Regions from separate parts of the Ruegeria sp. B1 genome, predicted to be linked through region 1. Evidence: riboswitches for the same ligand, from Rfam matches in the RefSeq annotation. Region 1 holds a riboswitch; each other region holds the start of a gene.
What was found. A riboswitch is a leader RNA that binds a small molecule or an ion and turns the genes downstream of it on or off. The one in region 1 is predicted to bind cobalamin.
Positions count from the first base shown of each region.

Region 2: linked by a shared signal. The riboswitch ahead of nrdH (glutaredoxin-like protein NrdH) and the one ahead of ACR3ES_RS20210 (TonB-dependent receptor domain-containing protein) in region 1 are both predicted to bind cobalamin.
Region 3: linked by a shared signal. The riboswitch ahead of ACR3ES_RS25275 (aromatic ring-hydroxylating oxygenase subunit alpha) and the one ahead of ACR3ES_RS20210 (TonB-dependent receptor domain-containing protein) in region 1 are both predicted to bind cobalamin.
Region 4: linked by a shared signal. The riboswitch ahead of ACR3ES_RS18960 (DUF1636 family protein) and the one ahead of ACR3ES_RS20210 (TonB-dependent receptor domain-containing protein) in region 1 are both predicted to bind cobalamin.

Region 1 covers NZ_JBQFJA010000001.1:4,067,060-4,074,812, forward strand. Annotated here, with positions in the region: gene ubiV (ubiquinone anaerobic biosynthesis protein UbiV) at 1-709, opposite strand, end outside; gene ubiU (ubiquinone anaerobic biosynthesis protein UbiU) at 715-1,716, opposite strand; gene ubiT (ubiquinone anaerobic biosynthesis accessory factor UbiT) at 1,727-2,176, opposite strand; gene ACR3ES_RS20195 (Rrf2 family transcriptional regulator) at 2,365-2,781, shown strand; gene ACR3ES_RS20200 (DUF2478 domain-containing protein) at 2,757-3,278, opposite strand; gene ACR3ES_RS20205 (NnrS family protein) at 3,290-4,507, opposite strand; cobalamin riboswitch at 4,768-4,973, shown strand; gene ACR3ES_RS20210 (TonB-dependent receptor domain-containing protein) at 5,123-6,991, shown strand; gene ACR3ES_RS20215 (ABC transporter substrate-binding protein) at 6,994-7,753, shown strand, end outside.
Region 2 covers NZ_JBQFJA010000003.1:69,039-76,791, forward strand. Annotated here, with positions in the region: gene nrdE (class 1b ribonucleoside-diphosphate reductase subunit alpha) at 1-1,741, opposite strand, end outside; gene nrdI (class Ib ribonucleoside-diphosphate reductase assembly flavoprotein NrdI) at 1,723-2,136, opposite strand; gene nrdH (glutaredoxin-like protein NrdH) at 2,152-2,373, opposite strand; cobalamin riboswitch at 2,456-2,647, opposite strand; gene ACR3ES_RS25310 (hypothetical protein) at 3,117-3,449, shown strand; gene ACR3ES_RS25315 (IS30 family transposase) at 3,477-4,487, shown strand; gene ACR3ES_RS25320 (hypothetical protein) at 5,478-5,678, shown strand; gene ACR3ES_RS25325 (hypothetical protein) at 6,007-6,222, opposite strand; gene ACR3ES_RS25330 (hypothetical protein) at 6,226-7,629, opposite strand; gene ACR3ES_RS25335 (hypothetical protein) at 7,728-7,753, opposite strand, start outside.
Region 3 covers NZ_JBQFJA010000003.1:59,814-67,566, forward strand. Annotated here, with positions in the region: one part of gene ACR3ES_RS25250 (IS3 family transposase) at 1-460, opposite strand, end outside; one part of gene ACR3ES_RS25250 (IS3 family transposase) at 459-727, opposite strand; gene ACR3ES_RS25255 (hypothetical protein) at 786-1,493, shown strand; gene ACR3ES_RS25260 (hypothetical protein) at 1,497-1,712, shown strand; partial or broken gene ACR3ES_RS25265 (IS3 family transposase) at 2,400-3,516, shown strand; gene ACR3ES_RS25270 (NAD(P)/FAD-dependent oxidoreductase) at 3,466-4,434, opposite strand; cobalamin riboswitch at 4,784-4,987, shown strand; gene ACR3ES_RS25275 (aromatic ring-hydroxylating oxygenase subunit alpha) at 5,070-6,323, shown strand; gene ACR3ES_RS25280 (FAD-binding oxidoreductase) at 6,329-7,411, shown strand; gene ACR3ES_RS25285 (pyrophosphohydrolase domain-containing protein) at 7,474-7,753, opposite strand, start outside.
Region 4 covers NZ_JBQFJA010000001.1:3,831,804-3,839,556, forward strand. Annotated here, with positions in the region: partial or broken gene ACR3ES_RS18930 (GH1 family beta-glucosidase) at 1-1,102, shown strand, start outside; gene ACR3ES_RS18935 (glucokinase) at 1,169-2,128, shown strand; gene ACR3ES_RS18940 (carbohydrate kinase family protein) at 2,169-3,095, shown strand; gene ACR3ES_RS18945 (D-lyxose/D-mannose family sugar isomerase) at 3,116-3,781, shown strand; gene ACR3ES_RS18950 (hypothetical protein) at 3,925-4,146, shown strand; gene ACR3ES_RS18955 (hypothetical protein) at 4,143-4,634, shown strand; cobalamin riboswitch at 4,671-4,878, shown strand; gene ACR3ES_RS18960 (DUF1636 family protein) at 4,978-5,334, shown strand; gene ACR3ES_RS18965 (ABC transporter ATP-binding protein) at 5,331-6,107, shown strand; gene ACR3ES_RS18970 (ABC transporter substrate-binding protein) at 6,120-7,070, shown strand; gene ACR3ES_RS18975 (iron ABC transporter permease) at 7,071-7,753, shown strand, end outside.

The sequences.
Region 1 (7,753 bases):
CATCGGCCACCAGCATCCCTATTTCTTGCAGCAACGAGACATAACATTCGGATTGAGTCTGAATCCCGTTCACACGCAGGATCGACCGGTCATCCGTGGTGCGGAGCGGCATTCCATCGGCATCGTTCTCACAGACGAACTGGCAGTTGTCTTTTGTCCGGTCATGCGCGCGCGCGTGATAGCAGCGCGCCGAAACGGCCAGCGACGTACGGCCGAAAACCTGCACTTCAACCCCCAACCCAAGGGTTCGGGCCTCACGCGTGGCCGCAGCGATAGCCTGGGATGGCATTTCGGGCGGCAGGCAAATATGCCGCGCGCCCTGCCGCGCCATCCACGCGATGGTCGCCTCGTTATAAGCGTTCATAAACGGACCGATGCGGTGTGGCTGCGCGCCACGTTCGTAAAGACCGGCGGCGTTATTGAGTTCGACTTCGGGTGTTGTCATGGCGGCCAGGTCGGCCGTCGCTTTGCGCTCGCGTTTGAGCATGACCTCGGCCAGCGAGGACAGGATCACAGTCTTTCCCGCGCGTTCCAGCCGTTCAATGGTTTCGGGTAAATCGGCCTCGTGAAACGGTGCGCGTTTGGAACAGATGACCTCGCCCAGGTAGACCTCATCCACCTCAGCCTCATCGGCAATGCGAGCATAGAAGTCGCGCCGTGTTTCGGCAGACCAGTGATAATAGATTGGACCCAGCGTCAGTTTTGCCATCGCACTCACCGCCATTTCTTGGTTTCGAACGCGCCCTGGGTTTGCTTCTGACCTTCTGTCAGAGCTACCAGATCCGCGATATCCGCTTCGCGGCCCGCAAGAATATCATCGACCGCCCGGCAAAAGGCCGAGACGACGCCGCGCACATAGGATTTCGACCGCTGCCGGCCCTCGATCTTGAAGGCATGCACACCAGCGTCCAGCAATTCGGGAAGAAGGCGCGACAGGTTCAGGCTGATCGGCTCTTCGAAAGCATAGTAACTGCCAGACCGATGAGGCGCCCTGTATCGGCCCTTGCAGATGGTCGGATAGCCCGCTTTTTCGTCCGCGCTGAAACAGTCGATGGTAAAGCCGCCAAGCTGGCTGGACATCTCTCCGGTGTCCTCGTTGCGGATATACTCCACATCCGACGCGGGTGAGCAAACCCCATCCATATTAGTGGATTGTCCGGTCAGATAATTGGTCAGGCTGCATCGCCCCTCAACCATCAAACCATGGTTGCCAAAGATGAAGGTTTCGATCTCGCAGGGGATTTCTTTCCTGATCTGGCGGATTTCCGGAATGGTCAGAATACGGGGCAGCACCACGCGCTTGACCCCGAAACTCTCGCAATAATAACGGATGGCCTCGGGGCTTGAGGCCGCCGCTTGCACCGACAGATGCAACCGCACTTCAGGAAAGGTCCGTGCGATGTAATCCGCGACGCCCATATCCGCGACAATGAAGGCGTCCACACCGGCTTGCGCGCCCAGATCGGCAGCCTCGCGCCAGAGACTGACCTTACCGGCAGGCGGATAAGTGTTCAGGGCCAGCAGCACCTTTGCCCCCCTGCTATGCGCGTAAGCCGTAGCCTCGGCCAGTTCACCGGGCGTGAAATTCAGCCCCGGAAAATTCCGCGCGTTGGTGGCATTCTGAAATCCGCAATAGACGGCGTCGGCACCGGCATCGACGGCCGTGCGCAGGGCAGCGGGCGTACCCGCCGGGCAGATCAATTCTCCTAGGCTCATCTTGGTCCTCTCAGGTATAGCTGCGCCGCAACCGGGCGAGAATAGCGCGCCCGGGCGGTCCGAACAGGTCGGCGGCTTCTTCCGCGATGGATCCATCTACATCGTCCAGCGCATTGCGCAGGCGCACCACCGCCTCGGTGTTTCCGGTGATCGTTAGATCGCGTGAAAAAAAGGCGGCGTCGCCGTCTTCGTCCGCGTCCAGAAGCTGCAGCAGCAACAGAAACTTCCCCTTGATGGATGCCCCGGCTACCGGCAGCGCATTGCGCGGAACGGCCCGAAAAACCAATGCGTCCGGATTAGGCCTGAGATGCAGAGCAAACGGGAATTCGGCGGGATCAATTACAAAATCGGTTTTTTGATGTTCGCCCAGTCGGGAAAACATCGACGGATGCTCTTTTGCGATCCTGTGGACCACTCGGGTCAAGAGGGGCTGCGCTACGGTGCAGGCGATGCGCGCCACTGCACGGGATCCTGGTAACACGATGTGGTTTCGGCTTTTTGTCTCCATAGGAGTCATGGCACACTTACCTTTGTGGGTTCTGCCAGTTGCACCAACCGAGGCTTCTTTCGATATGATCGGTTTGGTAGTAACTTCGGGACCTACGCCTTGCGAATGCGCATTGGAAATACCAAATCGAGGTTGCGACGATGCGTCTCACGTCTTTTACGGATTACGGCCTACGAATTCTCATGCATGTGGCGAGCCACCGGGATCGTCCGTTCACAACCGCGGAACTCGCCACTGAGCTGCAGGTTTCAAGAAACCATCTGGCCAAGATTGTTTCCCGGCTGGCGTCAAGCGGTCTGTTGCAAACGCGCCGGGGCGGCGCGGGCGGTCTAACGCTGGCTCGGCAGGCCGATGACATTCGCTTGGGCGATGTCGTCGCGCTGCTCGAATCCGACCAACCCTTGGTCGAGTGTTTCGCGGTTTCCGGAAGTTTGTGCACATTGCTGCCCGGTTGCCGGCTGAAGGGCAAACTCGCTGACGCCCAGGTGGCATTTTATGCCGAACTGAATCGCAGCACTCTGGCGGATTGTCTCTACGACTCAGACATCAGATTTTGAGCCCGCGCGTCGGCCGTTGCCGCAAGACACCAATCGACGATGGCTTCAAGATTTGGTTGCAACCGTACTGCCAATCCGCCTTCAAAGGCGGCAAAAGCCGTGCCGGACGCACCAACCCCGACGACCACCGGAACATCGTGCTCAAGCGCCTTGCCGATTGCCGAGACAAACCCCCGTCCTTCGGCCTCTTCCGGTCCGAATTTGTTCAGGATGAATAAGTCCGCGGTTTCTATGCTACCGTTTTCAACCGTTGATACCGCTTCGGCGATGGCCTCGGGGTTCAGTCGGCACGCGTCCGACCCGCCACCAAGGTCTTGTGTCACCTTGATAACCGGACCGTCTGGCAAGACGGCAACCAGCATATCGCATCCGTTTTGATAACCGCTTTCATACTCCAGATGTTTGACGATACCAGCCAATGTCACGCCGCGTGCCTTCAGCAGCGATGCAGCTTCTGCCAGCAAGCGGTCGGTTTCGCCCCGTTCGGGCGAGGTCACACATGCAATCCTCAAGAACGGTCCTTTCCATCGGTATAGGCCTCATCAATGGGCAAGAGCTTACCGCTTAGCACGGGCTGAACCACCGGACCAATCAGCGCAGGCAGGTAACCGGCCAGAAGCACCAGCCAGGCCAGGCACCACAATACGGCTGAAAATCCCGTGAATTCATAAGTCTGGTTGGGGAAAAGAGGCACCGCCAACCGAAATGCCGTCGTAATCCAAAGGGTCACAAACCCAAAGACAAAACATCTGCTGGCTTTGAGATGCCCGTTTACTCTCCTGGCGGCGGCCCGGCCTGCGACCGCCATGATCCGACCCCCCATTGCCCCCATCGTCACGGCATGAAGCGCATCTGTTTTTGGGTAGCCAAACAGCTCCAACGACGTCGCCCCGATCAGTATGAACCCAAAGGGAAGCCAGGCGAAACCGACATGCATCGCCAGCAACAGCGGTTCGGACAGAACTCGTCTGGTTTGCCACATGCGCATGTCCCAAAAAACGAGCAAACCGGCAGCAATCAAAAGGAAATATGCCACCTCAACATGTTGTGCGACCAGTGCGACCAAAGCAGCCAGCGTGACCAGCGTACTCAAGCGTTTCGAAGGTCTTAAAGATGGGGTTGCATTCAGACCATATCGCCGGAGCCAGTTGTCGGTGAAGGCGGGAATGATCTTTGCCCCCACCACCTGCATCAGCAGCCCTGCGCCGATCACAACCAATTGTGCGATCGCAGCGCTTTGCCAGGCGCCGCTCGTCAGCGCTGCGGTGGTGAATGCCGCATCAGAAGCACCCAAGGCAAGAACTGCCAGCCCGAATCCCGCTTTGTTGTAGTTTCCGGCAGCAAGCGTGTACCCGAGTACAATCGCTCCCAAAAGAAGAAAGTAACTGGCGTTGATCGCCAGCAAAACCCAGAGCGGCAGAAATCCCGCACAAGCAATGGCAAACCGGGCGAAAACCCATGTGACAAGCAAAGCCGCCAAAGGCAGTCCGACCACAGGGGGCCGCTTGGTCCAGCTCGGTAACGCCGTCAGCAAGTACCCTCCCACAGCAGCCGCCAAAAAACCGAAGAACAATTCGTGTACATGCCACAGATGCGCGGGCTCGAAGAATGGAGGAGGCAACCCCAGCCACACACCAAGTGGCCACCAGGAAATGGTGAACAGAGCGCACAAAAAGGCGGCGGGAAACAAGCTCCGATAGGGCGCGGACAAGATACTTATGTTCAATGCACAACCAATCCCCTCGGGACTATCCGAGACATCTCGCCTTCCATTTCATCAATCCGGAATGTGATCAAATGAACCCCGGAATGGCGTTTGCGATAAATCGACGCGGATCGCGCGGTCACCTGGCGGTGGGCATCGGATTTGCCGCTTTGTGGCGTAGGCGCTCACCGCTTTGCCAGCCCCAAAGTCCTCATAGATAACACGCGACTTTTTCAGAGTTTTTTGACAACTTAACAATTGACAAATCACATACCTCTCAGCGAAGTTTTGCGCGTTCTGGTCCGGGTGGAAGTCCATCCGGATAATAGGGAACGGGGTGCGGCGCTTGCGCCAAATCCTCGACTGCCCCCGCAACTGTAGGCGGAGAGCTTTGTCGGTATATGCCACTGACCCCAACAGGGGATGGGAAGGCCCGGCTCAGCACTGACCCGCAAGTCAGGAGACCTGCCAGAACGATCACCCTGTCCGGACGCGGGGCGCGTCTGGGGCAACGGTCTATCCGTAGCGGTGACATTTTCGCCGTCTGCGGAGGCTAATTCCTCCAATGACCAATCTGTCCAGGCATCCTTGCGGGTGTCTTTTCCCTTCCTTTCCGAAGGGGCCATGAGGAATAAAATGAAGAAGACTGCCGTGCTGAAAGCATCGATCTCAGCAGCGCTCGTGCTTTCCACAACCGCCTATGCTCAGGAAGCAACCGACATTGGAACTGTCGTGATTTCTGGCGGGTTCACTCCAATCGAAGAACAGAAATACGGTCGCGCCGCCAGCATTGTCACCGCAGAAGAAATCGAGCAGCGCGGTATCACGACCGTCCAGGATGCCCTGCGGGCCGTGCCAGGCGTGTCGGTCAACGGCTCGGGCGACACATTCACCCAGGTCCGCATCCGCGGCGGCGAAGCGAACCATACACTGATCCTGATTAACGGCGTTCCCGCTGCTGGTGGTGACGGAGAATACATCCTGTCGGGCATTCAGACCGCCAACATCGAACGCATCGAAGTGCTGAGAGGTCCGCAGTCGGTCTTTTACGGCTCGAATGCTTCCGCAGGTGTGGTCAACATCATCACCAAAACAGGTGGGCAAGGCCGCGAATACGGCGGCACCATCGAGTTTGGGGACGGCTACAACGCGTCTGCCCGGTATTCATACCGCAACGATCTGGGCGGTGTGGCGATCGGCATCGCGCGGCTGGACGATCATGGATATGATTACTCTGGCAGCAACGGTGAAAAGGACGGAGTTGAGCGAACAACGATCGACCTGACCGGGGACTATATCGTAGCTGAAGGCCTGAGATTGGGCTTGGTATTCCGCAACTCGCTGGAAACTTATGACTTTGACCGCACCAATTTTCTTGCAAAAACCCCCAAAGCGTACGTTGTGGACGACCCCGACCAAAGCTCTGAGCGAAAAGAGCGGCTGGGACAGATATATGCCGAATACACAGCGATGGGCGGCCAGATGGTTCACCGGTTCAGCTTTGACCGGACCGACAACGAACAGACTACCAACAATGGTACACCAACAGAAACGGATCGCGACTCGGCGCGGTACCTGCTGAGCCTTGGGCTGGACGGGCGGGCGACCGATGACAGTAACCATCTGCTGAACGGGATTTTGGAATGGGAAGAGGACAGCAGCTCTTCCAACCCGGACTTTGAACGGGAAACGCGGTCTTACGCGCTTGAATACCGTGGGTCGCTTGAGAGCGGCCTGAACGTACAGGCAGGCGTTCGCTACGACGATAACAAAACCTTCGAGAACGACTTCACCTGGACCCTGGCGGCCTCTTACATGCTGCCCAGCGGTGCCCGCCTGCATGGCTCTGCCGGAACCGGGATTGTGAACCCGTCGTATTTCGAGCTGTTTGCAGACTCGTTTGGGTTCGTCGGCAATCCAAACCTGAAGCCTGAGAAAAACAAATCTTTCGATCTGGGGGCCGAAGTACCGTTTTGGGCCGGTCGTGGTCTTGTCGATGTCACCCTGTTCCACGACGATGTAACCGATGAGATCACCTCGGTCTTCGATCCGGGTCTGGGCAGTTCGACGTATGTGAACCAGCCTGGCGACAGTACCCGTCGCGGGGTCGAGGTCTCGGGAACATTGCAGGCGACCGACGCGCTCGACCTTCGCTTGAGCTACACATACATAGATGCCAAAAATCCGGACGGCACGGTCGAAATCCGGCGCCCGGGCCATGAGTTCCTGTTGACGGCAACGCAGGAATTCCTGCAAGGTCGCGGCTCGGTCACAGCAGATTTTCGCTATGTTCTGGACAATTATGACACCCAGTTCTTTGATGGTGACGGTACCCAGAAGCTGCCCAGCTATCTGACCGTTGACGTGGCGGCGCAATACGCGCTGACCGACACCGTCAAACTGACGGGCCGGATCGTGAACCTCCTCGACAAGGAGTATGCCGATGTATGGGGTTATGCCAAGCGAGGCCGCACCGCTTATGTCGGTCTGAGCGCGGCGTTCTGACCATGAAGCTGTGGCTGATCATCCTGTGTTTCCTGGCCGGCCTGACCAATATGGCCGGGGCGCAGCCGCAGCGCGTGGTGTCAATGAATGTGTGCACCGATCAGCTGGCCATGATGCTGGCTGCACCCGGACAATTGCTGTCGGTGTCCCATCTTGCACGGGATACCCGTGTCTCAGCCATGGCCGGGCAGGCCATGCGCCATGGGGTCAACCACGGCCTCGCCGAAGAAATCTATCTGCAACAACCGGATCTGGTCATTGCAGGCCGGTTTTCGACAGTAGCGACAGTCGACATGCTGCGGCGGTTGAACGTTCCCGTTGTTGTCTTTGACCCCGCCCGCTCGTTGGAGGATGTCCGCAAAAACATCCTGAGAATGGGAGAGGTTCTGGGGCGTCAGGAGGCGGCAGCAGACTTGCTTCGGGACTATGAGACCGGGCTTGCTGCCTTACAGTCTGCTGAGGCTGGCCCGCGCGCTGCGATTTATTCGGCGCGCGGCTGGACATCCGGTGAGAAGACGCTATCCGGCCAGATTCTAAAGGTCGCCGGTCTGCAAAACATCGCCACAGAGATGGGTATGGATACCGGGGGCATTCTGCCACTTGAACAATTGGTGCTGTCAGAACCGGAAATCGTGATTACCTCGCAACCGTATCCGGGCCACAGCCGGGCCGAGGAATATCTGCAGCACCCCGTTGTCGCGTATCTGCGCACCCGGTCCGGCCAGGCCTTGATGTCGGACCGGGATTGGGTCTGCGGCACCC
Region 2 (7,753 bases), on a different contig from region 1:
GCGGCACCGCTTGAAGGTTGCGGTTATAGAGGCCGTTTTTCATCACATCGGCCTTCAACGCCGCCCAGTCGTCGCTTGTGGGCAGGGTCATGCCGTCGAACAGAGCCTTCACCCGCTCACTTTCGGGCAGCCAGTCACGGGTGGTGTATTTGTCGAAGAAGGTGCCCGAGGCATAGTCGGAGTCCTCGAACCCCTTGAAAGATGTCTTGCGTTCCTGCGCCAGTTCGCAGGAGGTGCGGATCGCGTGATAAGCGACGGTCGCGAAGTACACGGATGTGAACTCGACCCCCTCTGGCGAGCCATAGTGGATGTGTTCGCGGGCAAGGAACCCGTGCAGGTTCATCTGCCCCAGACCGATCGCGTGGCTTTCATCATTGCCGCGACGCACGGACGGCACCGAGTCGATTGCCGACATCTCGGACACCGCCGTCAGCGCGCGGATCGCAGCGCCAACAGTGCTGCCCAGATCGCCGCCATCCATTGTCCTGGCAATGTTCAGCGAGCCGAGGTTGCAGGAGATATCTGTGCCCAGATGGGAATAGCTGAGGTCATCGTTGAATTCGGACGCTTCATTGACCTGCAAAATCTCGGAACACAGGTTCGACATGTTGATCCGGCCCGCGATGGGGTTCATCCGGTTTACCGTGTCTTCAAACATCACGTAGGGGTAACCGGATTCGAACTGGATCTCAGCAATTGTCTGGAAGAATTCCCGCGCGTTGACTTTGGATTTCCGGATGCGCTTGTCGTCCACCATCTCGTAATACTTCTCGGTCACCGAGATTTCCGAGAGCGGCACGCCATAGACCTTTTCCACGTCATGGGGCGAGAACAGGTACATATCAGCGTTTTTCTTCGCCAACTCGAACGTGATGTCAGGGATCACCACGCCAAGGCTCAGTGTTTTGATACGGATTTTCTCATCCGCGTTTTCGCGCTTGGTGTCGAGGAAGCGCATGATGTCCGGGTGGTGCGCGTTCAGATAGACCGCACCCGCGCCTTGCCGCGCACCCAGCTGGTTGGCGTAGGAGAAGCTGTCTTCCAGCAGTTTCATTACCGGGATCACGCCGGAGGACTGGTTCTCAATTCCTTTGATCGGTGCGCCGTGCTCGCGGATGTTGGTCAGCAGCAGCGCCACACCTCCGCCGCGCTTGGACAGTTGCAGGGCCGAGTTGATGCCGCGCCCGATGCTCTCCATGTTGTCTTCCAACCGCAGTAGGAAGCACGAGATCAACTCACCGCGTGAAGCTTTGCCCGCGTTTAGGAAGGTGGGCGTCGCGGGCTGGAAACGACCGTCGAGGATTTCCTCCATGAAGGACAGGGCCAACGCCTCATCGCCGCGTGCCAGCGCCAGTGCGGTCATGACCACGCGGTCCTCATAGCGTTCCAGGAACCGCTGCCCGTCACGGGTTTTCAGCGTATATGAGGTGTAATATTTGAACGCGCCCAGAAAGGTCGGGAACCGGAACTTCTTGGCATAGGCCGCATCCCAGATCTTGCGCATGAAGTTCTTTGAATACTGGTCCAGCACGGCCTCTTCGTAATAGCCTTCGGACACCAGATACCCCAGCTTTTCATCCAGCGAATGGAAGAAAACCGTGTTCTGGTTCACATGCTGCAGGAAATACTGCCGCGCGGCCATGCGGTCAGCGTCAAAGCGGATCTTCCCCTCACCATCGTAGAGGTTCAGCATCGCGTTCAACGCGTGATAGTCCTGCTCGTTTACGCTGCTGTCGAGCATAGATGTCTCCCTAATTTCTCAAGCCCGTCGCGGACGCGGGCGATGTCTGTGTCAGTGCCCGCCAGTTCGAAGGAATAGAGCAGGGGCATGTTGCATTTCTGGGCGATGATGCGACCGGCCAAAGCATAGGTCGCACCGAAATTGCGATTGCCTGCGCCGATCACCCCAACGATCCCGGCGCGCCTGATCGGGTCGTTCAGAAACCGGATCACCTGTTTCGGAACCGCCCCGCGTCCTTCGCCATCAGCGTAGGTCGGGCAGATCAGAACATAGGGACCTTTAGGGTCTGGCAGCGGGTCCATCCCGGTCGGAATTCGGAAAGACGTCAGGCCCAGCCGCGAGATAAAGCGGTGGGTGTTTCCGGATTTCGATGAGAAATAGACCAGCGCCGGGATCGGCGCTGCCATGGATCAGGCCAGCTGGGCGATCATGTCCGGGCGGAAGCCCGACCAGTGATCACTACCCGCGACAACGACAGGGGCCTGACGATAGCCCAGCTCGGTCACATGGGTCATGGCGCTGTCGTCCTGGGTCAGGTCGATGACGTCATAGGTTATGCCTTTTGCATCCAGCGCGCGCGTCGTGGCGGTGCATTGTACGCAAGCGGGTTTGGAATATACGGTAATGCTCATTTGTCCTCTGTCCTTTAATCAAAGCCGAGGACGCTATGGGCAAAACAAGCCCGTCACACGCCCCCGAACCCTCCGTTCGTGGTTTTTGTTCGAGCTTGCGGCAGGTCTCCTGGCTCGCGGATCTTCGTTCGGACTGGCCTTCCCAAAAGCACGCTTTCAGTGGCGTATTCAGCCGATCTATCCGCTTACAGTTGCGGGGGCAGCGCCGGAATTTCACCGGTTTCCCTCTTAGCTTTCAATAAGAATCGAAAGAACCGAAGCAACACTATATTGGGTTCTGGTTGAGTATTTTGTCAACATGTAGAGCCGACCCGGCATTAAAATCTTTTGTTTGCTCCCAACTCAAGAAATGAAGGAAGCACTCTCGATTGCGTCCGCTTTGGGCTCCAACCAGACCTTCGATGACACCGACGCAAATGGCCGCTTTGGGCCGGGACCATTATGCTGCGTTTGCAATCACATGAGGCTGGGGCAACGGCGGCTTTGGGCTCTATTCGACCAATTCGGTTTGTCGCAGATAACGTCCGGTCCGAGCCCTTACCAGACCTTCACCGTCGCCTAGAGTTTTGCTCGTGCAGCAAGTGTCAAACGGCGCAAACCGGATTTTCAGAGTGACATAGTGAATGGCACGGGAGCGGACTTTGCCGCCATTCGTAATTTTGCCGCGCGGCTGGGGTGAACATCCGGTGCGGTTGGGTATAACTGACTGCAACATTTCTCAGACAAGTTAGGTAGATAGAAATATGAGCTTCGAGCAGGATGTTGAGGAAGCTGCACTCAGAGCGGCAAATGCATGTGATGCTGTCGTGAAAAAGTATGCAAAAGGTGATGCCGTAGATGAGCCAAACATCACTGGCGCTTTGCTTGGACAGTTAGACGCAAGACTAGATGGAACGATTGGCGAAATTGAATGGAGAAGCCGGTTTGTTCGGGGTGGCCCAGGAAAAGCCGCTGAGGAAAGCTGGGTAGGTGCCGACATTTTGCTGAATGTCCGTTTAAATGCGTACGGACGCTATTATGACAAAGGCGTTCTAATTCAGGGTGGATTCACAAACGAAGTGCAAATTCTGTACTAAAACAGAGAGTTGCATGGAGTATGAAGAATGGGAAGCCGCTACTGTCACCTGAAACTGGGCGAACGACGTAAGCTCGCAAAGTGGCTGGAAGCAAAAATGCCGGTCGCTGAGATAGCCGATCGGTTGGGTCGTAACCCCTCTACGATCTACCGAGACATCAAACGGAACCGATACACAGATACTGAGATCCCAGAACTCAACGGATATCACGCGGTTGTCGCTCAGGACAAATACGAGGCGCGCCGCGCGATCCATCGCAAGATGATCGTGCATCCAGACCTCAAGGAAGCCATCGAAGATCGACTCAAGGCTGGATGGTCGCCCGAACAGATCGCAGGCCGGATGCGGCTTGAACGCCATCCGATCCGTGTGAGTCACGAGACGATCTATCGGTTCGCCTATTCCAAGGATGGCCGCGAGGAACAGTTTTACCGCCATCTCCCTGAGCATCGCAAACGCCGCCGGCCACGTGGCTATCGCAGGTACAACCGGACCCACATCTTTGACACGCAGAGCCTGTCTCACAGGCCCGAGCGCATCGCGGACCGCACTGAGTTCGGCCACTGGGAATGTGATCTGATGATGTTTCGCAAGGAGTATGGGAAAGTCAATGTGACGTCTCTGGTCGAACGCGTCAGTCGCTATGCTGTCGTGATGCGCAATGAGGATCGCCAGTCCAAGCCGATCATGGAAGCGCTGATCCAGGGGCTGGCTCCCCTGCCCGCCGATGCACGTCAGTCGATCACCTTCGACCGTGGCACCGAGTTCTCGGCCTGGAGGCACCTCAGGGCCGGGATCGGCGCGGATGCCTGGTTCTGCGATCCACAAGCGCCGTATCAGAAAGGAACGGTCGAGAACACGAACAACAGGCTGCGGAAGTATCTGCCTCGCTCAACCGAACCGACGGCGCTGACAAATCGATATTTGAGGTCGATTTGTCAGCGCCTCAATTCGACCCCCCGCAAGTGCCTCGGCTACCAAACGCCTGCAGAAGTCTTCGAAGCCAAGCTGATGGAGATCCAGAACCGTTTGGAATAAAAGGACATATCAAGAACTGCACTTCAACATGAGTTCACATCAGTCGAAACGTCTAGAAGAAAACAAAACATTAAGTAAACCGGAAGCAGACAGGTTACACGAACAGTGTCGTGATATGATCAATCGCACGTTCGCAGCATATGTTTTTGTATACGCTACCACTGGGATCAGATGCGGTGGTGCCGCCTCCTTCTACGATTATTCAGACCAGAACATTCACGGATCGTGTCCGTGGTCATCATATCAATTCTTCACTGAACTGTTTCGATGCCCGATTGGCGATCCGCTTTTAAGAGAAGCCAACTTCGGGAAAATTCTTGCACGCGAAGAACCGCCTCGACACATACTAGTCGTCGAAGCGATTGGTCCTGAGCCGAGGCCCGAACCTACATCTGAGCCATCGCCGGGAATGGAGCCATAAACAGCTACTAGCCCTGATTGCGCTACGCTTCGTCGTAGTAAGGCGCGCCTTCGCGAGACGACTGACTGGAACGGTTTGACCGTTCCAGTCGCGTCCTCGCCGGTATTTGGAACGCCCCGACGGGTGGATCTAGGATTATACGGAACACCATGCTGTCGCTGGGCCGATCCACGGTAGCCGACATTCGCTCATCCCGCAGCATCGGTGACTCAGGGCTCTCTCTCGTCGTTCTCTGCTGCTTGGCCCAACATGTCAAAAGGAGTCCTGAGCTGCCGTTGATCGCATTTCCGCCTTTCGTACATGCAGCGGGCCGCAAACGCGCGGTAACCGGTAATTCGCTGCCAGCGCAACGACACTAAGGAAGCGGACATTCTGCGATGTTCCTGGCGCGGCGGACCTTGGACGAAGTGATATCTTCTTCACCTCAGCAAGACCATTCTGAATTGAAAACGGCTTTGACCATCCAACGATCCAGGCATCTACTTGCAGTGGTAATCTCTCCTTCCAGTCACAAGCTGTAGGTGATAGTTCTTTAAAATCCACAAAACCTAGCGGGTGAAGTTGCGCCAGTGTCCAGTTTCAAGTCCTACCTCAAAACCATCTGGTCGTTCATCATCGTGCCTAGAAACAGCGCATCCAAGCCATCGCGCTATGTTGACCTGGCCCCGACAAGTGACGCGGATGAGGAGGGGATTTATGCGAGAGCCCTGGCCTTCGCCACGAATAACGCGAATGTCTTCAACATCGCGCTCACAGGCCCCTATGTGTAGCGGCTTGAGATCATAAACCCTTGGGCGCGAGATTATCGGGGTTTCTGGCTCAGATTATTTGAGACTGTAAATTGATTTGGGATCACATTAGTTGCGATTGGGCTCAGAATAAATGAGACGGGCTCACATTGTTGAGACTGGGATCGGTTAAGTGAGAACGTGCGCGCGCCGGAAGCTACCGTAGATCAGGCATGATGGCTTTCGCCTCAGCCCGGTTAACTCCGCCAGTAAGCGGCAACCGCGTCGCTGCACTTTCGCCATCGTGGTTCTGCGCCTGGTGATACCCGATTAGAACCGTCTCTACTGGCACCCAAGGGAACTGTGAGTTTCAGTTCAGGGTGTTCTTGAACGGTATCGGATGCGCAATGAAAGGGGCTGGATCGCCATTTTCATCGACCACCTCGATACCGTAGAGTGTGAGCGGCCGTTGCTCTGGATAATGCGTAGGCCGCTTTGTCCATTGAAAGCCATCTCCCTTGGGGAAACGGGTCACTTCAAAGGCGTCAATTAACTCGCCAGATTTGGTGCCGTCGCCTCCGTGCATGGATCAACTCACCAGTCGTTTTCCGGCTTTGGCAGCCTTGCGCTGCTTGGCTTCCATTGCCTTGCGCTGTTTGCGGTTGAGCGCACGGGTTGGCTGACGCATCCCGTCTGCCGCAGCCAAAGGCTTTTGGGAGCAGACCGGCGTGGCTTTGCGATGTTGCGGAGAAGCCTTCGAGCCATCTGGGGCAGGCAGTCTCGGGCCGATTTGCTCCCATTCGCCCGCGGCATAGATCTCTTCAAGCGTTACCTTCGAGCGCCTCAGGATGTAGTCTTCGGGCTTTGGAAGCTGTTCCGAGAACGTCCAACTCAACGGCACCTTTGCACCTCCAACTCCGGAACGGATGTAGCCGTCTTCCGTAATCTGAGCACCGTTTGCGTTGAGAATATCCAGAACGCAATGCTGCTCCCCGTTCTCAAGAATGACGCGCGTCCCCAATCGGACTTGTCCTTGCTCCCGGATGGCAATTTGCCCATTGGGTTGCTTGTCGCCCACCACGGCATGAACCAGACGGTCTTGGATCGAGCCAACCTCAAATCCGGTTGCGGCGCGGATCTGAGCGCCGTCGCTTTTCATGATCGTGCCATCGGTGCGGAGAATATCCAGCAAAGGCACATGCTGGCCTTTGAACTTGCCATCCGCGCAGAAGTAAGCGTGACCGGGCGTGACGCCCGTGCCCCAGAAATCGAGAATATGCTTGGCTGTGTTAGTCATAGTCCGCGTCACGGTTTTGGGTGCCAGTCGACCTCTATCGTCATAGGCGACAACCAGATCTCCGATACGGATTTCGCTGATAGGCTTCTCCCAAACTTTCGAAAGCACCAACTCTTCGTCATACGAGCCGTCATCTCGTGGCTTAATCGAAGGATCGGTCGGCCACATCTGGATAGGGGTGTCTTTAACAAAGCAGTGATCCTTTACGGACACAAGATTATATGTACCAAAATCACCAAACTCGATCAGCTGATACTCTCCGGAAATCAGCAAACCGTCCTCGCCTACAAACACAATTTCATAAGGGGTTCCCGGCCCGGCTATTATTCTTCCAGCCAACCGAGCAGCTTCCAACACCGGATTCCATGTGTTAGGGGAATAGTCGAATTGCTCGTTAAATGGCCTGATCTGACCCTCTACAAGAATATTCCCGTTTTCCAAAGTAGTAACGGTTCCACGAAAGCCAGCGGCAGTATTACCCCAAGTGAATGCTTCTTCAGATGCCAGCCCATCACTGCCGTAGTATGAGTGTGTCGCAGTTGCCCGCTCAGCACCGGTCTCTATCCTGATCGCTCGGTTCGTTTCGAAGCGAACTGTTGAGCCAGCGGGAAGACCGTCGACCGCTTGGCCAAACGGGGTTGCAAAATCTCGCGGTGAAAATACGTTTCCACCCCCTGACGTCATATGAGAAGACATATCGACGTAGACAGTTTCACCGTTTCCGTTTCTCCAATGTTCATCGGCTTGTTCACGTGACAAACTGGTAAACGGGTCACTTCTAGTGCCGCTTCCGCTCATTTTTGTATCTCCTCAAGATCTG
Region 3 (7,753 bases), on a different contig from region 1:
GCACTCCCGGCTGTACTCATCAATGACGTTGAGCGTGCGGAATGCCTTTCCGTCATCCGTTCGACAATGCACGAAGTCATAGCTCCAGACGTGGTTTCGATGCTCCGGCCGCAGCCGAACACACGATCCATCATTTAACCAGAGCCGCCCCTTCTTTGGTTGTTTCATTGGCACTTTCAGCCCCTCCCGACGCCAAAGCCTCTCGACGCGCTTGTCATTCACCTGCCAGCCCGCATCTCTCAGCAAAGCCGCGATCCGGCGATAACCGTAGCGGCCATACTGGCGGGCCAATTCTATCATGTCCGCCACCAGGCGCTTCTCGTCAGTTCGACCTTTCGGCAGCTTTCGCTGTGTGGATCGGTGCTGTTTCAGGACGCGACACGCCCGGCGTTCTGAGACACGCAGTTTGTGGCGCACATGGTTGATGCAGGCACGGCGACGGGCGGGGCTCAGTAGTTTCCTTGGCCGCCTCTGTCAGGATCAGTTTGTCCAGGGTAAGATCCGAGACGGCCTTTCGAAGACGCTCATTCTCTTTTTGAAGGCGCTTAAGTTCCTTCAATTGATCCGTACCCATTCCGCCGTACTTCTTCCTCCAGCGATAATAGGTCTGTTCAACAACACCAATCTGCCGGATCGCATCCAGACGGGACATGCCTTGCCCCATCAATATCTCAACCTGCCGCAACTTCGAGACAATCTCTTCCGGCTTCGGTCGCTTGTTCGCCATGTGGTTCCTCCATTTTCTTAACCATAACGGCGGACCACTTCAGAGGGGGAGGATCACTATGACTAACACAGCCAAGCATATTCTCGATTTCTGGGGCACGGGCGTCACGCCCGGTCACGCTTACTTCTGCGCGGATGGCAAGTTCAAAGGCCAGCATGTGCCTTTGCTGGATATTCTCCGCACCGATGGCACGAACATGAAAAGCGACGGCGCTCAGATCCGCGCCGCAACCGGATTTGAGGTTGGCTCGATCCAAGACCGTCTGGTTCATGCCGTGGTGGGCGACAAGCAACCCAATGGGCAAATTGCCATCCGGGAGCAAGGACAAGTCCGATTGGGGACGCGCGTCATTCTTGAGAACGGGGAGCAGCATTGCGTTCTGGATATTCTCAACGCAAACGGTGCTCAGATTACGGAAGACGGCTACATCCGTTCCGGAGTTGGAGGTGCAAAGGTGCCGTTGAGTTGGACGTTCTCGGAACAGCTTCCAAAGCCCGAAGACTACATCCTGAGGCGCTCGAAGGTAACGCTTGAAGAGATCTATGCCGCGGGCGAATGGGAGCAAATCGGCCCGAGACTGCCTGCCCCAGATGGCTCGAAGGCTTCTCCGCAACATCGCAAAGCCACGCCGGTCTGCTCCCAAAAGCCTTTGGCTGCGGCAGACGGGATGCGTCAGCCAACCCGTGCGCTCAACCGCAAACAGCGCAAGGCAATGGAAGCCAAGCAGCGCAAGGCTGCCAAAGCCGGAAAACGACTGGTGAGTTGATCCATGCACGGAGGCGACGGCATCAAATCTGGCGAGTTAATTGACGCCTTTGAAGTGACCCGTTTCCCCAAGGGAGATGGCTTTCAATGGACAAAGCGGCCTACGCATTATCCAGAGCAACGGCCGCTCACACTCTACGGTATCGAGGTGGTCGATGAAAATGGCGATCCAGCCCCTTTCATTGCGCATCCGATACCGTTCAAGAACACCCTGAACTGAAACTCACAGTTCCCTTGGGTGCCAGTAGAGACGGTTCTAATCGGGTATCACCAGGCGCAGAACCACGATGGCGAAAGTGCAGCGACGCGGTTGCCGCTTACTGGCGGAGTTAACCGGGCTGAGGCGAAAGCCATCATGCCTGATCTACGGTAGCTTCCGGCGCGCGCACGTTCTCACTTAACCGATCCCAGTCTCAACAATGTGAGCCCGTCTCATTTATTCTGAGCCCAATCGCAACTAATGTGATCCCAAATCAATTTACAGTCTCAAATAATCTGAGCCAGAAACCCCGATAATCTCGCGCCCAAGGGTTTATGATCTCAAGCCGCTACAACTACTGACTGAGATCCGATTGTCCTCCAGTAGGATCCGTGAACTATTCCGGTTTCATGGTTATGGCGTTGTCGAGACGATAGACATTCTGCGGAAATACAACGTAAGCGTTGCTGACTATCTCGACGACATTCGCCTGACTGATAAGCTTCACAGCCATGGATTCGATGATCTATGTGAAGCCTTTGCTGTTTCGAAGCGCTGGTTGACGGGGAGGTCGGATTTGGTCAGAAGCCCGTTGAACTTCGATTTTCACATCAAAGAGCTCATCAGTGAGGCTCGGCAATTGAAGGATGAAGTGTCTTGGCCCCCTAAAACTGTGCCACAGTTGGCTTAGTTTTGGAGACGGGATTGATGGCGCGGAAACGGTATTCGGACGAAGATATTCTGCGGCTTTTGCGCGAGATTGAGCTGGGCCTGGCATCTGGTTCGGATGTCGCGACGGCGTGCAGAACGGCTGGTGTCAGTGATGCGACCTATTACACATGGCGCAAGCGGTTTGGTGGGATGGGACGATCTGAGATGGCCAATCTGAAGGCGCTGCAGAAAGAGAATGATCGGCTCAAGAAAATCGTGGCTGAGCTTGAACTGGACAAACTCATTCTCAAGGAGAGCCTTGATTATCTAAAGCCAAAGGCCTGACGGCAGACCAGCTTCGTCAGGCCGTGGTCCACACCCGACAAAAGCTGGCAACCTCTGAACGGCGCACCTGTCGCGTGATTGGATTGGCGCGGAGCACGCTGCAATACCGCGCAGCGCCAAAGGATGATGAGGCGTTACGTCTGGCGATGATCCGATTGGCCAAACGGTATGGGCGCTACGGCTACCGCAAGGTCGCCGAGCTGCTGCGTGTCGAAGGCTGGGCAGTCAATCATAAAAGATCGAACGACTATGGCGCGAAGAAGGCTTGCAGCTCCCACAACGGCACAAGAAACGCAAACGGCTGTACCACAAGGACAGCTCGATCATCCGGCTCCGACCGCAACATCCCAATCACATCTGGAGCATTGACTTTGTCCACGACAAGCTGAGCAACGGACAGAGCTACAAGATGCTGACGGTGCTGGATGAGTATACCCGTGAGGCGCTCTGCGTAGCGGTCAAGCCGAAGATGAACAGCGCAGACGTGCTGGATGCGCTCTACCCACTCTTATTGCGGCACGGGAAGCCCGAACACATCCGTTCCGACAACGGCGCGGAGTTCATCGCAACGGCCCTGCAGACCTGGTTAAGAAAGGTGGGCATTAAGCCGATCCAAATCTACCCGGGATCACCTTGGGAGAATGGATACAACGAGCGCTTCAATGGCACTCTGCGCCGGGAAGTCCTCAACGCAGAATGGTTCCACACCACCAAACAGGCTCAGATCGTCATCAATACCTGGCTTAGACAGTACAATCGTGTCAGACCCCATCAGGCTCTAAACATGCGACCGCCCGTTCCAGAAACCTTGCTCAAAACTGGCCCATAGAATTGGGGCTGGACAATCGTTTCGGTTCGCAGCCAGACCTGCGCCTTTGAACCAGTCTTGCAATCCTTCTAGGGAAGCAAACTGCGGGTCCGACGTGTCACCAACCCCTATTTTCAAGTAACTTTTTCCGTCCGGATATCGAATAGGAGGGAGGATATAGGCGCCGATGCTGGTGTCGATCATCGTCGGCATATCTTGCAAGACGCGTGAAGCCTCGCCTTCGATTTGAACCAGAACAACTGTGCGCCCATAAGTCGTTAGCCCGAGGTCTACAGGGCTCAATCCCAACGGTGCGGTGAAGGCTCCAGCGGCGACCAGCGCCTTTTCAGCGATCATGTTGGAGCCATCCCAAAGTTCGATTTCTACGCCCTTAGCGGTAGCATATATCTTGCGCGCGGCTTGCCTGATGCAGGTAGCGCCAGCCTTTTCAGCCAGGCGTGTCTGTGCCTCAACCATGCATCGCGGGCTGATGTATCCAGCGCCATTGGTTTCGACCAAGCCGTCAGCATCATTCTGCACCGAAAGATAAGGATAGCGGATCCGTATCTCCGCCGCGTTCAGTCTTTCCACCGGCACTCCGTTCTGCTCACCGGTAGCTGCGCAAAAGGCGTTATATTGCGAGCCCGGTACACCAAGCCCGAGATAGCCCACAGGTGAATAAAAGCTGATCCCGCTACGCGCTTCCAAATCTCTGTAGCGCTCAATCGATTTCCCGGCAGTGTTGGCCCATTCAGGCATCGGATCGACATGGCGCGTCATGCGACCTTCATCGTAGTGGCTGGCAAAGACGCCTCTGTGATCGGAACGGTTCTCTGGTTCATCAGGTCCAATACAAACGACGCCATCAATTCCTTCAGCCAAATGGCGCGCCGCTGCACCACCGATCAAGCCACGGCCTACCACAGCAATCCTGTACATCACGTTCTCTATCCCGAAGTGTTGTTCTATTTGACGTCTGGCCTGCGCCTATAACTTTGACGCCTCGCTTGAACCAATTGACCCGTAGTCTAAACGGTGCTCTAAAAACAGCGTTTTCTCGTCTGAAGTGTCGCTTGAGCCAAACAAGCTATACTCAGCAGCATCAGCAAACACCAATGTCAGGGGTTGCGCTTTGGGCAGATAGACTCCTGACCCGATGCTCACAAAATAAAATCGCTCGTCTGTTACTACCAGATCACTGCGTGTGCTCTAATTCGCTGCTGAACATCTAAATGTCTGTTTTGCGCCTGCGAATGTCGCAAGTATTTCAGCGCCAAAGCGGATCAAAAGTAGTTTGTATTCGTGAGGTGTCGCTGTTTGATTCTCAGGCGGCGGAGAATTGGGAAGCCGGTGTAAGTCCGGCACTGCCCCCGCAACGGTAAGGAAGGTCAGGTTCGACAATCAACCACTGGGACGAGGATCCCGGGAAGGTGTCGCAACCGGGCGCAAGTCCCTTTCAAGTCCGGAAACCAGCCTCTCAGATATGTCAAACCGCGGGTGGCGGTGGGGGCACGGGTTTCGGACGCGATCCTCGCGCGCCTCCGGACGGTTCCTCCTTGTCATCTGCCCAAGCAATGCCGCGGGGCGCGGCAGGAGAGCCAGAAGTGAACAATATCCAAAGCCTGTTGGCGCGTCGAAATCCGGGCTATGCTCTGGAACAGGCGTTTTATACCGATTACGAGATTTTTCAGACCGACCTTGAAACCATCCATTATCGCGACTGGCTGTTTGCCATTCCCGCGTGCGAGTTGGTGAAATCGGGCGACTACGTTACGTACAACATAGGTGCCTACCGAGTGATTATTGTGCGCGGCTCCGATAACCAGATACGAGCGTTTCACAACACGTGCCGTCATCGCGGTTCGATCATCTGCAAGGCTGCAAAAGGCAATTCGCCGAAGCTGGTTTGCCCGTATCATCAGTGGACCTACGAACTTGACGGCTCATTGCTATGGGCCCGTGACATGGGGCCGGACTTCGATCCCAAACAGCATGGATTGAAGACAGTTCACTGCCGCGAGTTCGCCGGGTTAGTATATATCTGTTTGGCGGATGACGCCCCGGATTTCGATACGTTCGCTACTATCGCGCGCCCCTATCTTGAGCCGCACGATCTGGGGAATGCCAAGATCGCCTTTGAAAGCTCGATCATTGAGAAAGGCAACTGGAAGCTGGTCTGGGAAAACAACCGCGAGTGCTATCACTGTGGCGGCAACCATCCTGCTCTGTGCCGGACTTTTCCCGACGATCCGGGCGTGACAGGGATCGAAGGTGGTGAGACACCAGCCTACATGCAGACCCATTTCGACCGGTGTCAGGCTGTGGGCATGCCATCGCAGTTTTATCTGAGTGATGATGGTCAATATCGTCTGGCGCGTATGCCGCTAAAAGAAGGGGCTGAGAGCTATACGATGGACGGGAAATCCGCCGTGCGCCGCTGGTTGGGCCGATCTCCCTTTGCGGATGCGGGATCGCTTTTGAAGTTCCACTATCCAACCACTTGGAACCACTTCCTTGCCGATCACTCGCTTGTTTTCCGAGTCACTCCGATCAGCCCGACAGAGACTGAGGTCACGACCAAATGGTTGATCAACAAGGACGCGGTTGAAGGCTTTGACTACGACGTGAAACGTCTGACCGAAGTTTGGGTCGCCACGAATGACGAAGATCGTCAGGTGGTCGAGGATAACCAGCAGGGCATCAATAGCCCGGCCTATGTACCTGGTCCGTATTCACCCATTCAGGAATCCGGCGTGCTTCAATTCGTGGATTGGTATTGCAACACGTTGTCTGCCCGCCTGGCACCAGACACGATGGCGGCGGAGTAAGGCTGATGAAAGACCTGAACACGCTTTCTTCAGCCATCTGGCAGGATGGTGAAATGCTGGAATGTGTCTCGGTTGTGCCCGAGATGCCCAACACCGCCAGCTTTTCGTTCCGCGCCCCCTCTGGGGCGCAGTTCGCCTATCATCCCGGTCAGTTCCTGACGCTCGAGATTCCGGCACCGAACCACCCCGGCGGTGTTGTACACCGCACCTATACGATCTCATCCTCGCCGTCGCGGCCACGGTCGATCACCATCACCGCCAAAGCGCAACCCGACAGTATCGGCACGCGCTGGATGCTGGACAACCTGCAACCCGGCATGCGCATCAAGGCCATTGGTCCTGCGGGCCTGTTTACCAACGCGCAAAGCGCGGCTGGAAAGTACCTGTTTATCTCGGCTGGCTCGGGCATCACCCCGATGATGTCGATGACAACCTGCATGTGGGACGAAGGCCGTGATCTGGACGTTGTCTTCATCAACTGTGCCAAGCGACCATCCGAGATCATCTTCCGCCAACGGTTGGAACAGATGGCCAGCCGCACCGATGGTTTGGACCTGAAGTTCGTTGTGGAAGAGCCGGATCGGTACCGCCCTTGGACAGGATATCAGGGGCAGTTCAACCAATTAATGCTGGGCCTGATGGCCCCCGATTATCTTGAGCGCGAAGTCTATTGCTGCGGCCCAGAGTCCTTCATGCAAGCAGTGCGCGACGCTCTGTACGGTCTTGGCTTCGATATGGATAACTACCATCAGGAGAGCTTTGACGCGCCGGTGGAATCTGAGGCGGATCAGCCTGAGTTGGATGACGTTGTTCTCGACGATGAAAGCAGCGCTGAGATCCTGTTCGTAAGCTCAGGAGTGACTGCCAAAGTAGCCGAGACTGACACGGTCCTTGCCGCCGCACGCTCGGTTGGTCTGAACATTCCGTCGGGATGTACCTTCGGCGTGTGCGGTACCTGCAAGGTCAAGAAAACTGCGGGTGAGGTCCACATGGTCCACAACGGTGGGATCTCGGAAGACGATATCGAGGCTGGCTATATTCTTGCCTGCTGCTCGAACCCGATCGGCAAGGTTGAAGTCGAGGTTTAGGTTTTCTGATCACGTTCGAAACCGCAGCATGGCTGACACCTGCTGCGGTTTCGACGCGCTGATTATGCCTGTTGCAGAATACGGGCCAGATCGGGCCGCCGGAAGTCTGGCCCTTTCAGTACTTTCCCGTCCTCGCGGAGTACGGGCCGTCCATCGGCATCGAGTTTGGACATGTTCGAGGCGTGAACCTCCTCCATGGCCTGCTGTTTGACGCGGTGAAGACCGAATTCCAGAAAGGTGCCGTCCAGAACGTACTGGATGTCGCACAGCGCATCCAATACCTCGACCATGTCGCCTGCTTCAACGGCAGCGCGCAGCTCGGCCACTTCCTCTTCGAGGATC
Region 4 (7,753 bases), 240 kb from region 1:
TCTTGTCCGCGAAGCCGGTTTTGACTGTTATCGCTTTTCAACCAGCTGGGCGCGCGTCCTGCCGGAGGGGCGCGGGCAAGTGAACGAAGAGGGTCTAGATTATTACGACCGACTGGCGGACGCGTTGCTGGAACGCGGCATCCGCCCCTGTGCAACACTCTATCACTGGGAGCTGCCGTCGCCTCTCGCTGATCTCGGCGGATGGCGCAATCGGGATATCGCAGGTTGGTTCGCCGATTTCACCGAAGTCATCATGGGTCGCATCGGGGACCGCATGTACAGCGTCGCCCCAATCAACGAGCCCTGGTGCGTCAGTTGGCTGAGCCATTTCGACGGCCACCACGCCCCCGGTCTGCGCGACATCCGCGCAACGGCGCGCGCGATGCATCATGTTTTGCTGGCCCACGGCCGGGCTATTCAGGCCATGCGCGGCCTCGGTATCGGCAATCTGGGTGCCGTGTTTAATCTGGAATGGGCGGAACCGGCCGACGATAGCGTCGAGGCGCAACAGGCCGCCACGCTTTATGACGGCATTTACAACCGGTTCTTTCTAGGCGGGGTCTTTAACAGAACTTACCCGGAAAACGTTCTGGACGGGTTGGCGCCTTATCTTCCCCAAAACTGGCAGGACGACTTTGACACCATCGGCACACCTGTCGATTGGTGCGGGCTCAACTATTACACCCGCAAGCTAATCGCGCCGGCCGATACCGCGTGGCCAAATCTAAAAGAAGTCGACGGCCCCTTGCCAAAGACCCAGATGGACTGGGAAATCGAACCGGGTGCACTCACCCGGTTTTTGACGCGCACAATGAAGGACCACACAGGCGATCTGCCCATCTATGTGACCGAGAATGGTATGGCCAGTCCTGAGCGGAAGCAGGATGATGACCGGATCGACTATCTGAACAAACACCTGACCGCAGTTCAGGACGCGCTAAGCCAAGGGGTTCCGGTCAAAGGCTATTTCATCTGGTCATTGTTGGACAATTACGAATGGGCGTATGGGTATGAGAAGCGCTTTGGGCTTGTTGATGTGGATTTCGACACACTCAAACGCACGCCCAAGGCCTCCTTCAAAGCACTGAAATCTGCGCTTAGTAAAGGAGAGGATGTCGCCCTGCCGTTGGCTCAGCCTGCCGGCGCAGTCCATGAGCACTGGAACCTTGTGGCGGATATCGGCGGTACAAACACCCGTCTTGGCGTTGTCTCGGACGGCGAGCTGACCGACCTGCGCAAGCACCCAACCGGCACGCTGCCAGATTTGCTGGAGGCGTTTCACAGCCTGCGCGACGAAATCGGAACCGATCCCCAGGCCGTTGTTGCCGCCGGTGCCGGTCCGGTCAAAGACGGCACCATTCGCCTGACAAACGCCCATCTGGACCTGTCCGAAGCAGAACTGGCCCGGGCCACCGGGTCCAAGCACACCTATGTCATCAACGATTTCACCGCTGCCGCATGGTCCGTGGCGGAAGTGACGGAGGCGGATGTTGTGGTCTTGCAAGGCGAGGCCAGTCCGCCACAGGGGACCCGGCTTGTTGTCGGTCCGGGCACCGGGCTCGGCGTTGGTGCTCTGCTTTATTCCGAGGGTCACTTTCACACAGTATCGGGCGAAGGCGGTCATGTGGGCCTGTCCCCCCGTCATCGAGACGAGGTGGATATTTTTGATGCCGCACGCCATATCGCGCCAGAGTGTTTCTTTTCGGACAGTCTTGCGCTTGAAGCCGAGATGTTCCTGAGTGGCATGGGTCTTCCCATCCTGTATCAGGCTGTTGGCATGGCCGGGGGTCAGGTTGACACTCCTGTCCGCACCGCCAAAGAAATCCTGCAGGACGCCAAGGATGGAACGGATCCCATAGCTGTCGCGGCGGCCCATATGTTCACAACCCATTTGGGGGCGGTGATGGGGGATATGGCGGTAACGCTGATGCCCGCAGGCGGTGTTTTCCTTGTTGGTGGGGTCGCTGAAAAGAACCGCTGGCTGTTCGGCGAAGCCTTCCAAAACACATTCAACGATGGTGGCAGGTTCAGCGACTTGCGGCGGTCCATGAATTTATACATCTCGGAGCAGGCGGAATTTGGCATTGTTGGCGCTAACAACTTCTGCAAAAATGCGCTGAAGCGGTAAACAGGCCGCCGAACCTCAATTTCGAAAAAAGGAGCATGGGATGATCATGTGCTGTGGCGAAGCCCTAATAGACATGATCGCGGAACCGACGGTCTCAGGATCACAGGGTTTTGTGCCGCATTCCGGCGGTGCCGTGTTCAACACGGCCATTGCTCTGGGGCGCTTAGGGGCTCCGGCGGGATTGCTGACGGGCCTCTCCTCGGACATGTTTGGTCGGCAATTGGCCGAGGCTCTGCAGGCCAGCCACGTCGATGCAACACATGCGATACAATCAGATCGGCCGACAACCTTGGCATTCGTCGAACTAAAAGAGGGTCATGCCTCATACACATTCGTCGACGAAAACTCCGCCGGTCGGATGTTGCGCGCCGAAGACATGCCCACCCAGTTGCCCGCCGTATCCGCGCTCTATTTCGGTGGCATCAGCCTGGCCTGTGAACCCTGCGCCGACGCCTATGCGGCCCTGCTGGATCGACAGGGAAAAGACAGGGCCGTCATGTTGGACCCAAACATCAGACCCGGCTTTATCCAGGATCAGACCCGCTACCGCACCCGGCTCAACCGGATGATTGCGCAGGCCGATATTGTTAAGGTTTCCGATGAGGATTTGGACTGGATCATCCCCGGTCCCGAAAGTCACGCCGAAAAGGTTCCGCTGCTTCTGCAAGCGGGACCTGCGGTCGTGATTGTTACCCGTGGCAGCGACGGCGCGTCCGGATATCTCGCCGACGGGTCCGAAACCAATGTGCCGGTGAATCCGGTTCAGGTCGTGGATACCGTTGGGGCCGGAGACACCTTTAACGCCGGCGTTTTGGCCGAACTGAACCGGGCCGGGCATCTGACCAAAGAGGGGATCCGCAGTCTGGGCACCGACAGCTTGCGCGCCGCGCTGGACTACGGTGCCAGAGTGGCCGCCGTCACCGTATCTCGTGCCGGTGCGAATCCGCCTTGGGCGCACGAGATTTGATCTTGCGAGGGGGGGGTACAATGAAGCGATCCGACATCAACCGCATCAAAACCGAGGCCGAGGCGTTCATCAAATCCTTCGGCGCTGTCCTGCCCCCGTTTGCCTATTGGTCGCCCGACCAGATGCGCAGTGCGCAGGCGTCAGGCATTCGCGACCGCGGCCTAGGTTGGGACATCACCGACTATGGACAAAGCAAGTTCGATGAGCTTGGCCTGTTCCTGTTCACACTGCGCAACGGAAACGAGAAAGACCTGAGCCAGGGACGCGGGATGTTGTATGCGGAAAAACTGTTGATATCCCGCGATAAACAGCTGTCTCCGATGCACCGCCACATCGTTAAGGCCGAAGACATCATTAACCGAGGTGGCGGCGATCTGGTGATGGAAATCTACGCGTCTGACTCAAAGGGCGGGATTGATCGCGAAACGCCGATCGTGGTTCCAAGCGACGGTTGTCCCGTTGCCATTCAACCCGGCGAACACCTGCGCCTGAAACCTGGACAGAGCGTAACACTGATGCCCGGTGTTTGGCATGCGTTCTGGGCGGAACGCGGCGATTGCCTGATTGGTGAGGTGTCGACCGTCAACGACGACCGCACCGATAACGTTTTCGAAGATCCGATCCCGCGTTTTGCCACCATCGAGGAAGATACCGAGCCGGATTTTCTACTCGTTTCGGACTACTGATCGCGACCGGTGCACCAAGTTCTGCGGTGCGATCATTTTGACCATTGCATTTTCTGACTGTTTTTGTCAGATACCGCCTGACCCAGTCAGATCCTTTGGAATCACGCCCGGTCACTGCCCCGGAACCGATGGATGATTTGACGATGACAAAGTCTCTAACAGACCTACTGGCCATGGATACAGTTGCCAGCCGCTACGGATGTGCGTTGAAACCCAAACTGCGTCAGGCCATCGAGGCGGATATCAGGTTCCCGGTCCACGCAGCCTCGCCCCGACCTGTCGAAGCCGTCGACCAGAATAACCTGCCAGAAAATGTGCACGGCCTGTTCGGCCTGGCCAATAAAGCCGAAAGGAAAAGCGCGTGAAACTTTCAGCGGACATTTCTACAAAGCTGGATGAATTTGAGTTCGACGATTTCGAGCGCGGACTGTTGCCGGTCATGCGTCATTTCATACTCAGTTTGGAAGACCCCGAGACCCAAGCGTGGCAGCACGCCTATTCCATCGCAATAGAACGCTGGGGGCAGGATCAGGGTCTGAACCTTGCGCATCTGGTGTTTAAGATCGTCAAAGCGACACTGCACTGCCGCCCCGATGGTCTGGCCTTTAACGATCCTTTGAGCGTCGACGACAGATTGGCTGTCACCTGCGACGAGTTCGCCCTGCTGAAGATGCTGCACTATATGCGGCGCGACGAAACACCGGACGCGCGCGATGCGGTTGGTCAGGTCACAGGCGGGTATCCGGACGCGCATCTGATTCAGGCCGGTCTGACGCTCGCAAACCGGTTTCCGACGAACAACAGCCGAAGAACAGGTTCGGCCCGGCGGCCCGTTCTGCGCGTGGTGCGCTAGCTCACTCACCAAACGCTTGACAAGTCTTATGACACCAGACTAGCTGACTCCGATGGTTCCCGAAGGATGACCGGAGGGATGAAAATGGGAATACGGTGCGGCGCCGGATAGGCGCCAAGGCCGTGACTGCCCCCGCAACTGTAAGCGGAGAGCGACGCCATATCACCACTGGCACCCAATGCCGGGAAGGTTGGCCAAGCAATGACCCGCAAGTCAGGAGACCTGCCATCAGATGTTCAACCAACCCGGGGCGGGGTGTCCTGGAAGGAGGCTTTGATGGCACATTTTTGTGCAAACATTGTTCGCACCTTCTGTCCGCTCGTGGAAACAGGCGGAGCGGACAATGACGGACACTCCTGATCATTTCGTCCTGATCTGCTCGACCTGCCAGGGGCCGATACCAGCGGACATTGCCAAGGCTGTTCTGGATGCGGCGTTGCCTGCACGGTACGAAACACGCCTGATCCGCTGTATGGCGGGATGCGCCCGACCGATGACCGTGGGTGTGCAGGCTGTGGGCAAGGCGCAGTACCTGTTCGGCGATATTGAGACCCAAGCGGACCTGAAGGCGGTGGTCGCATTTGCGCATCAGTTTGGCGACTGCGCCGATGGCTGGACCAGCGCGTCGGATCGTCCGCCTGCGCTGTTTTACAAAACGCTGTCGCGGATGCCCCGCCTACCGGTGGGGGGGAAGGCATGAGCTTTCTGGTCGCCGAAGATCTGGAGTACTTTGCGCTGAACGGAGATGTGCTGCTGCAGGATGTCTCGTTCACACTGGACGAAGGCGCGGTGTTGGCCATCGCCGGGCCCAACGGTGCCGGCAAGACAACCTTGCTGAACTTGCTCTGCGGCGTCGAACGTATCGCCCTTGGGGACGTGCGCATTCGTGGGCAAAGCCTCCGCACACTGACAGCCCAGCAAAGGGCACGCGCCATTGCCGTGGTCAGCCAGCAGGAGTTTCCGGACGGACGGTTGCGGCTGCGTGACTATGTGGCGTTAGGACAGATACCCATCAAAGCCGACAAATCGGCAGCGGACCACAAAGAAGCGCTGGACCGCGTTCTTGTGACGACCGAACTGACGCATCTGGCCGAAAAACCGATGACACGCTTGTCGGGTGGGGAAAAACAGCGGGCGCATATCGCGCGCGCTCTGGCACAGAACCCCTCGTTGCTGTTTCTGGACGAACCGACCAACCATCTGGACCCGGATGCCAAGGGGCACATGTTGTCTCTGATTGCAGATCTGGGGATCACGGTCGTTATGATCGTGCACGATCTGGTCATGATCCCGGAATTTGCCTCACACGTCGCGCTGATGAAATCCACGCGTCTGACCGGGTTCGGACCGGTTGGTGAGGTGCTGACCCCGGACCGTGTCCGCGAGACCTTTGGTGTCGACTACCTGTGCTTTACCCATGAAGGCCGCGTGATCCCGGCCCTCGATATCCGAAAACGAAAACTGTCATCCTAACAGGAGCTTACTATGATGCAGAAACTCTGGTCCGTGGCCTTGGTCACCGGCTTCGCGACCGGCGCGGCAGCGCACGACGTGACCGTCGACAATTGCGGCGAACCTTTGGTGTTTGAAACCAAGCCCGAGCGGGTTGTTGTTCACGACATGAACATGACGGATATGGCCTTTGCCCTGGGCCTGCAGGATCAGATCGTGGGGCTGACCGGGATCACAGGCTGGTACAAGACCAGCGCGGATTTTGACACCCTGCGCGGAGACATCCCGGAACTTGCTCCGAAATACCCAACCGTTGAAAATCTGGTTGCGGTTGAACCCGATCTGTTTTTTGCCGGCTGGTACTATGGGATGAAACCGGGCGGCGACGTGACGCCGGATACCCTGGCCCCGTTCGGTATCAAGACAATGATCCTGACCGAAAGCTGCGTGCATCTGAACAAGGATCGCCCCGAAGCAAGCATGGATCTGCTGTTTGACGATGTCCTGCGTCTGGGTCAGGTCATGCATGTTGAAGACAAGGCCGAAGCTCTTGTTTCGGGCTGGAAAGACCAGCTGTCCGCCATCGAAACCAAAACCGCCGACCTGGCCAAGCCCCGTGTCTTTCTGCTGGACGGACCGGCAGATGCACCATTTACGGCCGGTAAGTTTGCCATTCCAGACGCGATGATCGCGGCCGCAGGCGGGGAAAACGTCACCCATGATCTGGATACCAGCTGGGGCCGCACGTCATGGGAGGCCGTAGCTGCCTCAAATCCCGAGTTTCTGGTCTTGCTGGACTACCAGACCGGCAATGGCGCTGCGGATACGTTTAAATTCCTGCAAGAACATCCTGTGATGTCGCAGACCGATGCGGTCAAAAACGAACGCTGGATCGGTTTGCGCTACGAGGAACTAACACCCGGACCGGCAAACATCGACGCCATCGAGAAAATGGCGCAGGCCATGCATCCGGATATGAACTAAATGGGCCTGACAGGTCGATTGAGTGTGATGGGGGCGGTCGTTTTGACCGCCCTTGTTCTGCTGTCCACGATTTATGGCACAACGCCAATCCCGATTTCGGACGTGTTCACCGCCGTCGGGCTGGGTATTGGCCTCAGCGATGGTGAGATGTCGCCTCTGCACCGGATCGTGTTCGATCTGCGCCTGCCACGCGCGTTGTTTGCAGCCATTATCGGGGCCGGACTGGGGGTTGTTGGTGTGGTTCTGCAAACCACAACGCGCAACGATCTGGCGGACCCGTTCCTGTTCGGGCTGTCCTCGGGCGCGGCGGCAGGGGCGGTTCTGGTAATCACCGTGACCGGCGACATACTGGGGATTTGGACTCTGCCCATTGCAGCCTTTTGTGGCGGGCTCATCGCCTCGGGCATCGTGCTGGCCCTTGTCCAAAGCCTGCGGACAAGCGCGCCGGAAAAGCTGATCCTTGCAGGGCTGGCGGTGTCTTTTCTGTTCTCAGCGATTACCAACTATCTGATCTTTGCCGGGGACAGTCGCGCGGCGCATTCGGTGATTTTCTGGATGCTGGGCGGGCTGGGCCTTGCCAGGTGGGAAACTTTTCCGCTCGTCTTGGCCGGGCTTGTGCTGATCCTGAGCTATGCGCTGTATCGCAGCCGGTGGCTGGATGCGCTGCTGACCGGGGACTTTAC